3 regions of the Arthrobacter sp. BC5 genome follow, and region 1 is predicted to be linked to each of the others. Evidence: riboswitches for the same ligand, from Rfam matches in the RefSeq annotation. Region 1 holds a riboswitch; each other region holds the start of a gene.
What was found. Region 1 has a riboswitch for S-adenosylmethionine ahead of AC1MFI_RS13245 (ABC transporter substrate-binding protein). Riboswitches for the same ligand answer to the same signal wherever they lie in the genome.

Region 1 (3,171 bases):
CGCGGCGGACACCGCGGCAAGGGCGATACCGGCCCACACCAGGCGCCATGAGCCCAGTGCTGCGAGGACGGCCAGGCCACCCAGGAGGACCAGTCCACCGCTGGTGCCGGTCGTGATGACAGCCAGCGTCCGTGACCGGCGTCCCGGGGGCACAGCACGGGTCACGATGTCGGAGTAGGGCGCCCAGACCCAGCCTCCCGCGCTGCCGGCCAGGACGACGCCGACCGCGAGGAGCCATGGGGACTGCGCAAGTGTCACGAGCACCGCTCCCAGGACACCGCATGCTCCACCCACAGTTGTCGGAGCGCGCGAACCGCGGCGAGCAGCCAGCGGCCCGGCGAGCAGCAGACCGGCCAGGTAGCCTGCGAACGTCGCACTGGCGATGAGGCCGAGCACCAGTTCGGAGAGCCCCAGGTCCTGCCGGATGCCGGGCAGCGTCAGACCGTAGGCGTAGCGGGCCATCCCGAAGGCGACCCCGACCACCGCCGCTCCGGCCAGGCCTATCCGGCCGCCCGCCGAGAGCTTCATGGAAAACCACCTCGTCCTGCCTCGTTCGTCCGAGCGACTGCCCGCCTCACCCGCCCCGCGTCCCGACGCGCTCGGCCCGGGCGCACACAGGGCACCGGCGTGCGGCGGCGGGCGCGCGGAGAACCGCTCATACCCTCCGCCCTAGCCTACGGGCCACCCCGACAGCCCCTCCAGGCCCAGGGATGACACCGGACGCCCCCGGCGAACGACGACTATGCTCGCGCCATGGAGCAGCAACTGCACTTCATCACCGTCGCCACCCTGGACCCGGACCTCGGCCGGTCCTTCTACCACGGGCTGGGCTGGCCCCCGGTACGGCGGCAGTGGCTCCCTACCTGTGCAGCGCGGCGTCGGCTTCCCCCTGTGCCCAGCCGGTGAAGGTCACCGTCAGGCCCGCTCGTGTGGGTGAGCAGCAATAGGGACCCGCCGAGACCTCCAGGTCGGGTTCGAGAGGCACGACGCGGACGAGGCGGAATGCCTCCCCCGACCTGCGAGCGCGGATCGTGACGGCGTCGCCGCTCCTGCTCATGCGTACCGTCACCTCATGCCCACCCCACTCGGGCACCGGGGCGACCGACCAGTCGGACACGGGATCCGTCACCACGGCACCCACCTGGGAGACGCCGTCGGACACCTCCACTCCGGCCTTGATCCAGTGCTCCGCACTGCCGTGCAGATAGACGCCGGCCTGATCGAACTGCTCCCGGTAGTCGAGCAGGAACGAGACCTCGAGAGCGGTGTCCTGAGGGAAGGGTGCCAGCAGGGCGTGAGCGCTGGCATGGACGAAGCCGTACGACGTCCTCCGCCAGGCGTCGCTCCCCTCCACGGCCGTCACGAGCAGGCGACCGCCGTCCACCGCGGCGTCTGCCGGCGGGTTGAGCCACGAGCCGGTGGTCCAGGGCGAAGCCGCACGGGGAGAGATCATCGAATGCCTTTCTGGGCTGGATGCGTGGACCCCCATCCGCGATCCGGACTGTGGCGGCCCGATGGGGAGAATTCGCAATACCCGGTCATATTACTTCTTATTGGCGCGACTGCCGGATTGCCTGCCTATAGTGAATTCAGCTTCAAGAGATGCGGCCGCCAAGCTCCGACTAGGCCGTGCACCAACCCCATGTTCCTGGGTGGTTCGGATGACGAAGCGGCCTCCGCCTTGGCACTTCGTGCTGGTCCGGCGCGGGCAAGAGCACTCCGAAAGGCACTCCCCGTGAGCTGTAGCACCCTCCCCCTCCCCTAGCAGAGCCTGCGCGTCCAGCGCATCCTGTTGTTCTCTGTCCCCTTTTCCGGTGAATTCTGCTGTGCGCGGCGCCGGACCCCTTCCAAGGAATTCTCCATGAATGCATCCGTAATTCGTCCTGCCCGAAATCACCGCCGATTCCGCGACCTCACCGCGTTATCGGCCGTCGCCCTGGTGTCCCTTGTCAGCGGCTGCGCCGGTCCGGCCGCTTCCTCCTCGGTGACCGGTGACGAGCCGGTGGACGGCGGCATCCTGAACGTGTCGATCTCGGCCGAACCCGGCTGCCTCGACGGCCACGGGATCTCGGCCACGCAGCAGCAGTTCCTCGGCCGGCTGATCTACGACAACATCGTGACGCTCGACGAGAACGGGGAGATCGCTCCCTACCTCGCCGACTCCTGGGACATCTCGGAGGACGGCAAGACCTACACGTTCCACCTCAAGGAGGGAGTGACCTTCAGCGACGGCTCGCCCTGGAACGCCGAGGTGCTGGGCCAGAACCTGGAGCACATGCGGGATCCGGCCACGAAGTCCCCCCTCGCGGCTGCGTACATCGCCCCGTACGTGGACGGCGCCGTCATCGACGAGTACACCTTCGAAGCCCACCTCGCCTATCCCTACACTCCGTTCCTCTACACCCTGGCGCAGTCGTGGCTCGGCATGAACTCGGGCAAGGCGATCACCGAAGCCCCCGAGACGCTCTGCCAGGAGCCGATCGGCACGGGGCCGTTCACGGTCGCGGACTACAAGCCCGGCCAGAGCATCAGCTACACCAAGCGCGCCGGCTACGACTGGGCGCCTGAGTGGCTCGAGGGCGACGGCGAGGCCCACCTCGACGGCGTGGAGGTCACCCTCGTCAGCGAGCCGGTGATCCGGCACCAGTCGCTCGTCTCGGGCCAGTACGACCTCACCGAGAACCTCGCACCGCAGAACGCGGCCGCCGTCCAGGCCGATCCGAACTTCACCTACGAGAACCTGCCGCGTACGGGCAGCCCGTATGTCCTGAGCTTCAATCTCAACCGCGCGCCCTTCGACGATCTGGCGGTCCGCCAGGCATTCGCCGCGTCCGTCGACACGGAGGCCGTCACCGACAGCCTCGGCTTCGACACCTACACCCCGATCGACAGCTTCCTGTCGAAGGAGAGCAAGTACTACGACCCGTCGACCGAAGGAACGCTCACCCACGATCCCGAGCGGGCGAACAAGCTGCTGGACGACGCCGGCTGGTCCACGCGTGACAGCGAGGGGTTCCGCACCAAGGACGGTCAGCGGCTCGTGGTCGAGGTGCCGGCGGTGGAGAGCTCGACCCCGAGCCCCCTGCTGGTCCAGCTGCAGGGCGAAGCCCGGAAGGCGGGCTTCGACCTCCAGATCATCCAGCTCCCACAGGCGCAGCTCTCCGAGCGGCG
Region 2 (3,171 bases), 1.3 Mb from region 1:
TCAGCGGGATCGTGAGGCACAGGTACAGCACGGCGGAGGCGATGAGCGGCGAGAGGTTGCCCGTGTTGCTGGCCGCATCGTTCCCGATCCGGAACAGTTCACGTTCGCTGGTGAGCAGCCCGAGGAAGTAGATGAGCGAGGATTCCTTGATCAGCGCGATGAACTGGTTCACCAGGGCGGGCAGCACGCGCCGCACGCCCTGGGGGACCACCACGAGCTGCATCGACGAGCGGTAGCTGAAGCCCAGGGCGCGCGAGGCCTCCAGCTGTCCCTTCTCCACGCTCTGGATGCCGGAGCGGAAGATCTCGCCGATGTAGGCCGCCGCCATGAGCGACAGCGCGAGGATCCCCATGGGGAACGGGCTCGTGCTGCCGGTGGCCTCGCGGTAGATCGGGCTGAGTCCGATGCCGATGAGCAGGATGATCACGACGGCGGGCACCCCACGGAAGATGTCCGTGTAGATGCGCGCCGCCCAGCGGAGCAGCCGGTTGCGGGAGATCCCCATGATCGCGAGGACCATGCCGAGGACCGTCCCGATGATTCCGGACGCGATCGCGAGGATCAGGGTGTTCCGCAGGCCGACCGCGAGGAGCTCCGGCAGGACGGCGGCCATCGCCTCCCAGTCGAAGAAGGTCTGCGCGAGCTGTTCAAGGGCATTCATGGAGGGTCGGCTACTTTACTTCCACGGCTTTGCTGCCGGGCTTCCAGTCGGTGGGCATCTCGCGGTCCGGGTACCACTCCTTGGTGAGCTCGGACCACGTGCCGTCCTCGACCACGGCGTCGAGGCCCGCGTTCAGGGCGTCGATCAGGGGCTGGTTCTCGCTGTTCACGGCGTAGGCGGTGAAGTTCTCCGTGTTGATGATGGTCTCGGCGATCGCGGTGTCGTCGCCCTCCTTAACCTGGCCGGTGGCCTGCTGGGACGGCGCCACCCACGCGTCCACCTGGCCGTTCTTCACGTTGGCGTACACCGTGTTGTAGTCGGCGAAGCGCACGGGCTCGAGGCCCAGGGTGTTGGTGACGTAGTCGTCCTGCACGGTGCCCTGCACCACGCCGATGCGGGTGCTCTCGGACAGCGAGTCGAAGCCCGTGACCGTGGAGCCGTTCTTGGCGACGACGGCCATGTAGCCGAAGTCGTAGCCGTTGGTGAAGCCGACGTTCCCGCGGCGGGCCTCGGTGGTGGAGATCGAGGAGGACCCGACGTCGAACTGCTTGTTCTGCACCTGCGCCAGCAGCGCCGAGAAGTCGGTGGAGGCGAACTCGACCTCGAGGCCGAGCTCGTCGCCGATGGCGCGCAGCAACTCGTTGTCGTAGCCCGTGAAGACGCCGTTCTCGATGAAGATGTTCGGAGGGGCGTCCGAGAGGGTGCCGACACGCAGCGTGCCCTCCGTGATGAGACCGAGCTTCGAGGTGTCGATCTCGTCGATCGGCGTGCTGTCCTCGGTGGTGTACTGGTCCAGCGACTGCTGGTCGCTGCCGGCCAGGGCGTCGGTGGTCTCGGTGGGCTCGCTGCTGGAGCTGCCGCAGGAGACGGTCAGGGCGAGGAGGGGTACGGCGAATGCCGCGAGGACCTTACGGGAGATGGTCATGATGTCCTTCGATACCGGCCCGGATTCCGGGCGCACAGGTGAGGGGTTTTCGGAGGTGCCGGTCGACGGCACGGAAGGAGGCTGCTGGCTGCTGGGTGACACGCTCGCTGTTCTGGGCTGCGCGTTGTGATGTGGCTACCCAGCAATCCCGGGACACCGCACGACGCCGTACTTGCCAACCGGGGGACTGGTCCCGGCGGCCGAATCTTCACCTGGAGCACCCCACTACGGGAGAGGGTTGCTGTCCAGCCGGCCAGGGCCGAGGGCTGGAACTCTTGATTTCAGGAAAAACGCTAGGGCAGGGTGAAGCACCCGGTCAAAACGGCAACGGGTGAAAATCGGCGTTTGACGCCGTAGAGGGCCTTTATGCGGCCATTTTGTGGCGGAGATTACACGAATCGGTCCACGAGCTCGGTGAGTTCGGCGGTGAGCGCGGCCGACGTGCGCAGGTCCTGGCCGTCGAGCGAGAGGACGGGTGCGAGGAGCCGGATGCTCGAGATCAGCCAGACGGCGTCGGCGTCGAGCAGGTGGTGCGGTTCGAGCGGACCGTAGCCGAGCTCCCACCCCTGCTCCTTCGCCGCTGCGAAGAGAGCGCTCTGGGACGTGCCCGCCAGGATGCCGCTCTCCAGTTGCGGTGTGAGGAGCGTCTTCTGCCCGTCGCGATCGTAGGCGAGGAGCACGGTGGACGTCGGTCCTTCCAGGACCTTGCCGTCGGAGGATGTGAAGATGACGTCGTCCGCGCCGTGCGCCTTCGCATGGCGGATGGCCGCCATGTTGACGGCGTAGGAGAGGGTCTTGGCGCCCATCAGCAGCCAGGGCGCGCGTTGTCCAACGGTGCTGTCGTACCCACGCTCGAGGAACAGGACCTTCAGGCCGGCGTCGCGCTGTGCGAGGGTCGACGCCGGAACGGGCGCCACCTGGACCCAGGCCGTCGCATGTCCCGCGCCCTCCACTCCACGCGTGGCGATCAGCTTCACGACGGCGTTGCCGTGGTCCGGCTCGGCCGCCGCGAACTCCCGCAGCCCGGTGCGGATGGCGCGGCTCCAGGCCTCCGCCCCGGGCACCACCAGATCGAGGGCAGCGGCCGACGACGCGAGCCGTGCGAGGTGCGCCTGCTCCTTCCGGGGAGCTCCGCCGACGGCCAGCAGCGATTCGAAGATGCCGTCCCCGCGCGTGGCACCGAGGTCGGTGGCCATCAGTTGCGGCTGCGAGGCGTCGACGACCTTGCCGTCGTCGTGGGCCGGGTCGAGGAACACGAGAACAGTCATGGCACCAGCGTATCCGTTGCCATTCTTCTCGGGCCGGGCGGTCGGAGGCTGCAGGTCCGGCCCGACGGGTGGAGGACCTGCGGCGCGTGATCATCGGCGTGCTGCCGGGGTATCGCGCCCCCGACAGCACGCCGGGCCTATGGGATCCCGGCGGCGGTTGCCCCGCCGGCCCCGTGCTGATGAAGGGCCGGCCGCTCCGCCTGAGCCGTCAGGTGAGCCTGGCCTTCCGGGAGAAGAGCTTCTGCAGCAGGATGAAGGCGAGGAGCAGGGCGCCGATCACGATCCGCGTCCACCAGGAGCTCAAGGTGCCCTCGTAG
Region 3 (3,171 bases), 720 kb from region 1:
CCCGCGCTTCCTGCGGACGTTCGACGAGCAGGTGGACCCGGCCGCGCTCCGGAGCCGGGCCGCGGCCGTGAGCCTCACGCTCATCGCGGGAGCACGGAGCCGTACAGGGGGCGACGGCGGGGAGGTGGAGGCGCTGTCGCGGCTGGCGGTCGCCGAGCAGTTCCTCGCCGAGGCACGCGCCCTCGCCGGGCGCCGACGCTCCTGACGCGTACGGCACCGTGACCGGGGCGTTGATGATGCCGGGCCCTGCCTGGTTATACTTCCAACAGCTTCAAGAACTGCGGCCGCCAAGCTCCGACTGGGCCGCATACCAACCCCGCGCTCACAGGGTGGTTCGGATGACGAAGCGGTCCGCATTCGCCCCTTCCTCGGGCATCTGGTGCGGGCAAGAGCTCGCGAAAGGACGCGGCCCTGCGCCGTCCGCCCATGACTCCCTTCCCCGCCGGCGCATCCGCCGCAGAGATTCCGATGGTGGCCCTCAGCATCGAGGACTACGAGGTGCTCACCGCTCCGCGAGAGGCGTTCGTCGCCTTCCTCCTCGCGCCGACGTCCAGGGGCGGCTCCACGGTGAGGACGGGCCCCCGACCGGCGGGTGGCTGAGGAATGGCACCACCGAGCGGCCTCCTCCTGGACACCGACGTCATCGCGGAGCTGCGTAGCCCGAGCCCTCATCCAGCCGTCACCGGCTTCCTCCACCGGCGCCGTCACTTCCGGATCTTCGTCTCCGCGCTGACCATCGGCGAGCTGTCCTCGCTGGGCCGCCGGAACGAGCACTTCCCGGACCTGGAAGCCTGGCTGCACGAACTCGCGGAACGGTTCGGGTCCCACATCCTGTCCGTCGACGCCGCCGTCGCCGTGGCCTGGGCGGCCCTTGCGGACCTTTCCGACGTGGCCCTCGCCGATTCCCTGATCGCGGCGACGGCCCGCCACAGGGGACTCTCGGTCGTGTCGGGGAACGTCGAACCGTACCGGAGGCTGGCGGTCCCGGCGATCAACCCCTGGACGGCCGGAGAGCAGCCCCTGGATCCCCCCGGGCCCGTTCCATGACGTCGCGATCGCGCTATGTGACGGAAGCCGTGTCGCACAAGGTCACACGCCGACATGTTGCGTCAGGTGTGCCGCCCCGCAGGTCGCCCTGCTTAGAGTGATCCCACCAACCATCAAGAGCGGCCGAGAGATCTGGCTTGTTGACGCCGCAGCAACCCATCAGTTGTTCCCTCGGGGGCAGCGGAACCGGTGCTAATGCCAGAACCGATGGAGACTGGAGTTCGAATGGCATGTCCCGGAGACGGAGCGGTACCGCCGTCGCTCTCCTACGAGCTGTACCCGCCGGCCACCCCGGAGGCCGGCGACGCCGTACTGCGGACCATCGACGAACTCGGAGCCACCCGACCCGACTACGTCTCGGTGACCTACAGCGGCGCACCGGCACGACGACGGGCGTCCGTCGAGCTCATCGGGCACCTGGTCACCAGCACCCGGCTCCGAGCGGTGGCCCACCTCTGCTGCGTGGGGGAGACGCGGGAGGGCCTGGACCTGCTGGTGCGGCAGTTCGTCGGGCTCGGGGTCAGGGGGATCCTGGCACTGCGCGGTGACCTGCCGGCGGATCGAGAGGCGTTCCGCGGCGAGCTGCCCTTCGCCCGGGATCTGGTGGAACTGATCCGTGGGGTCGAGGCCAGGCACGGCGCCGCACTCGCCGGCGGCCGGCTCGCGGTGGGGGTCGCGGCCTACCCGACCAGGCACCCCGAGTCGCCGTCGTTCCTGCACGATGTCGAGGTGCTGATCTCGAAGCAGCGCTCCGGCGCCGACTTCGCGATCACGCAGGTGTACTTCGACCCCGCCGAGTACGTGCGCCTGGTCCGTACAGCCCGGACGGCCGGCGTGACCATCCCGATCATCCCCGGCGTGATGCCCGCCGTCAGTGTCCGGCGGCTCGAGCGGCTGGCCCTCATGACCGGCGTACGTCCCGACGCCGGGCTGCTGCACCGCCTGGAAACGGCGTCGAGTGAGGCCGAACGACGGCGGATCGGCGTGCGGGCAGCGGCCGTGCTGGCCCGTGCGGCCTTCGAGGCAGGAGCCCCTGGCCTCCACCTGTACACCTTCAACGACTTCCGCGCGTCCGTCGACGTCGTCGAAGAGCTCGATCTCCCGGCGGCTCGCCGCGCCGGCGCCGTCCCGGCCTGAACGCCCGGGGCCTCCAGATCCGAACCCGACACCAATCTCCAAGGAGCACCGTATGAGCACCGCCGACACCTTCCCCGCCGCCACGATCCTCGGCTACCCGCGCATGGGGCCGGACCGGGAGCTGAAGAAGGCCCTGGAAGCCTACTGGGCAGGCCGCCTGGACGAGGCAGGGCTGGATCGTGCGGCCGAGCAGTTGCAGGACCGCACCGTTGCACGGCTCGCCGAGCTGGGCCTGAAGGAGGCAGATTCCTCCATCCCCGCGGATTTCGCCCTCTACGACCAGGTCCTCGACGCCACGGCCGCCCTGGGCGCGCTGCCGTCCCGCTTCGCGGATCTGGCGGGTGAGGACGGTTCCGTGGACACCGCCGCCTACTTCGCGCTGGCCCGGGGAGACGGCGACCGTGCGCCGCTGGAGCTGACCAAGTGGTTCGACACGAACTACCACTACCTGGTGCCCGAGATCGGCCCGGGGACCACGTTCGCCGCGGTGGCGCACCGCCTGACGTCCATCGTCCGCCGGCAGAAGGACCGCGGCGCCGTGCTGCGCCCGGTGCTGGTGGGTCCCGTGACCTACCTGCTGCTGGCCAAGGCCGAGGAGGAAGCGCCCGCCGGGTTCGACCCGCTGTCCCGGATCGACGACGCCGTGGCGGCCTACGCGGGGATCCTCGCGGCACTGGCGGAAGCGGGCGCCGCATGGGTGCAGCTGGACGAGCCGGGCCTCGTGGGCGACCGCGGCGGCGAGCTGGCAGCACCCGGCGGGCTCGTGGACCGGGTGTACCGGCAGCTGGCAGGTGCCGCGGACCGGCCGGCTCTCCTGGTGACCTCGGGTTACGGTACCGGCGGTGATCCGGCGGAACCGGGCCAGTCGCTGGCAGTGCTCGCCGCGGCGGGCGTCGAAGCGGTGCACGCGGACCTGGTCCGGGGGACCCGGCCCTCGGTCGGGGCCCTGCAGGCACTGGGCGACACGCGCCTCGTGGCCGGCGTCGT

Region 2: linked by a shared signal. The riboswitch ahead of AC1MFI_RS07235 (ABC transporter substrate-binding protein) and the one ahead of AC1MFI_RS13245 (ABC transporter substrate-binding protein) in region 1 are both predicted to bind S-adenosylmethionine.
Region 3: linked by a shared signal. The riboswitch ahead of AC1MFI_RS09860 (methylenetetrahydrofolate reductase) and the one ahead of AC1MFI_RS13245 (ABC transporter substrate-binding protein) in region 1 are both predicted to bind S-adenosylmethionine.

Annotation. Positions count from the first base shown of each region.
Region 1 covers NZ_CM155273.1:2,832,121-2,835,291, reverse strand. The annotation lists gene AC1MFI_RS13255 (MFS transporter) at 1-528, opposite strand, end outside; gene AC1MFI_RS13250 (DUF1349 domain-containing protein) at 860-1,453, opposite strand; SAM riboswitch class IV at 1,594-1,721, shown strand; gene AC1MFI_RS13245 (ABC transporter substrate-binding protein) at 1,862-3,171, shown strand, end outside.
Region 2 covers NZ_CM155273.1:1,561,195-1,564,365, forward strand. The annotation lists gene AC1MFI_RS07230 (amino acid ABC transporter permease) at 1-661, opposite strand, end outside; gene AC1MFI_RS07235 (ABC transporter substrate-binding protein) at 672-1,586, opposite strand; gene AC1MFI_RS07240 (hypothetical protein) at 1,585-1,716, shown strand; SAM riboswitch class IV at 1,750-1,867, opposite strand; gene AC1MFI_RS07245 (aminodeoxychorismate lyase) at 1,976-2,854, opposite strand; gene yjfF (galactofuranose ABC transporter, permease protein YjfF) at 3,063-3,171, opposite strand, start outside.
Region 3 covers NZ_CM155273.1:2,112,115-2,115,285, forward strand. The annotation lists gene AC1MFI_RS09845 (phosphotransferase family protein) at 1-205, shown strand, start outside; SAM riboswitch class IV at 270-398, shown strand; gene AC1MFI_RS09850 (hypothetical protein) at 427-600, shown strand; gene AC1MFI_RS09855 (PIN domain-containing protein) at 604-1,047, shown strand; SAM riboswitch class I at 1,155-1,261, shown strand; gene AC1MFI_RS09860 (methylenetetrahydrofolate reductase) at 1,273-2,184, shown strand; gene metE (5-methyltetrahydropteroyltriglutamate--homocysteine S-methyltransferase) at 2,237-3,171, shown strand, end outside.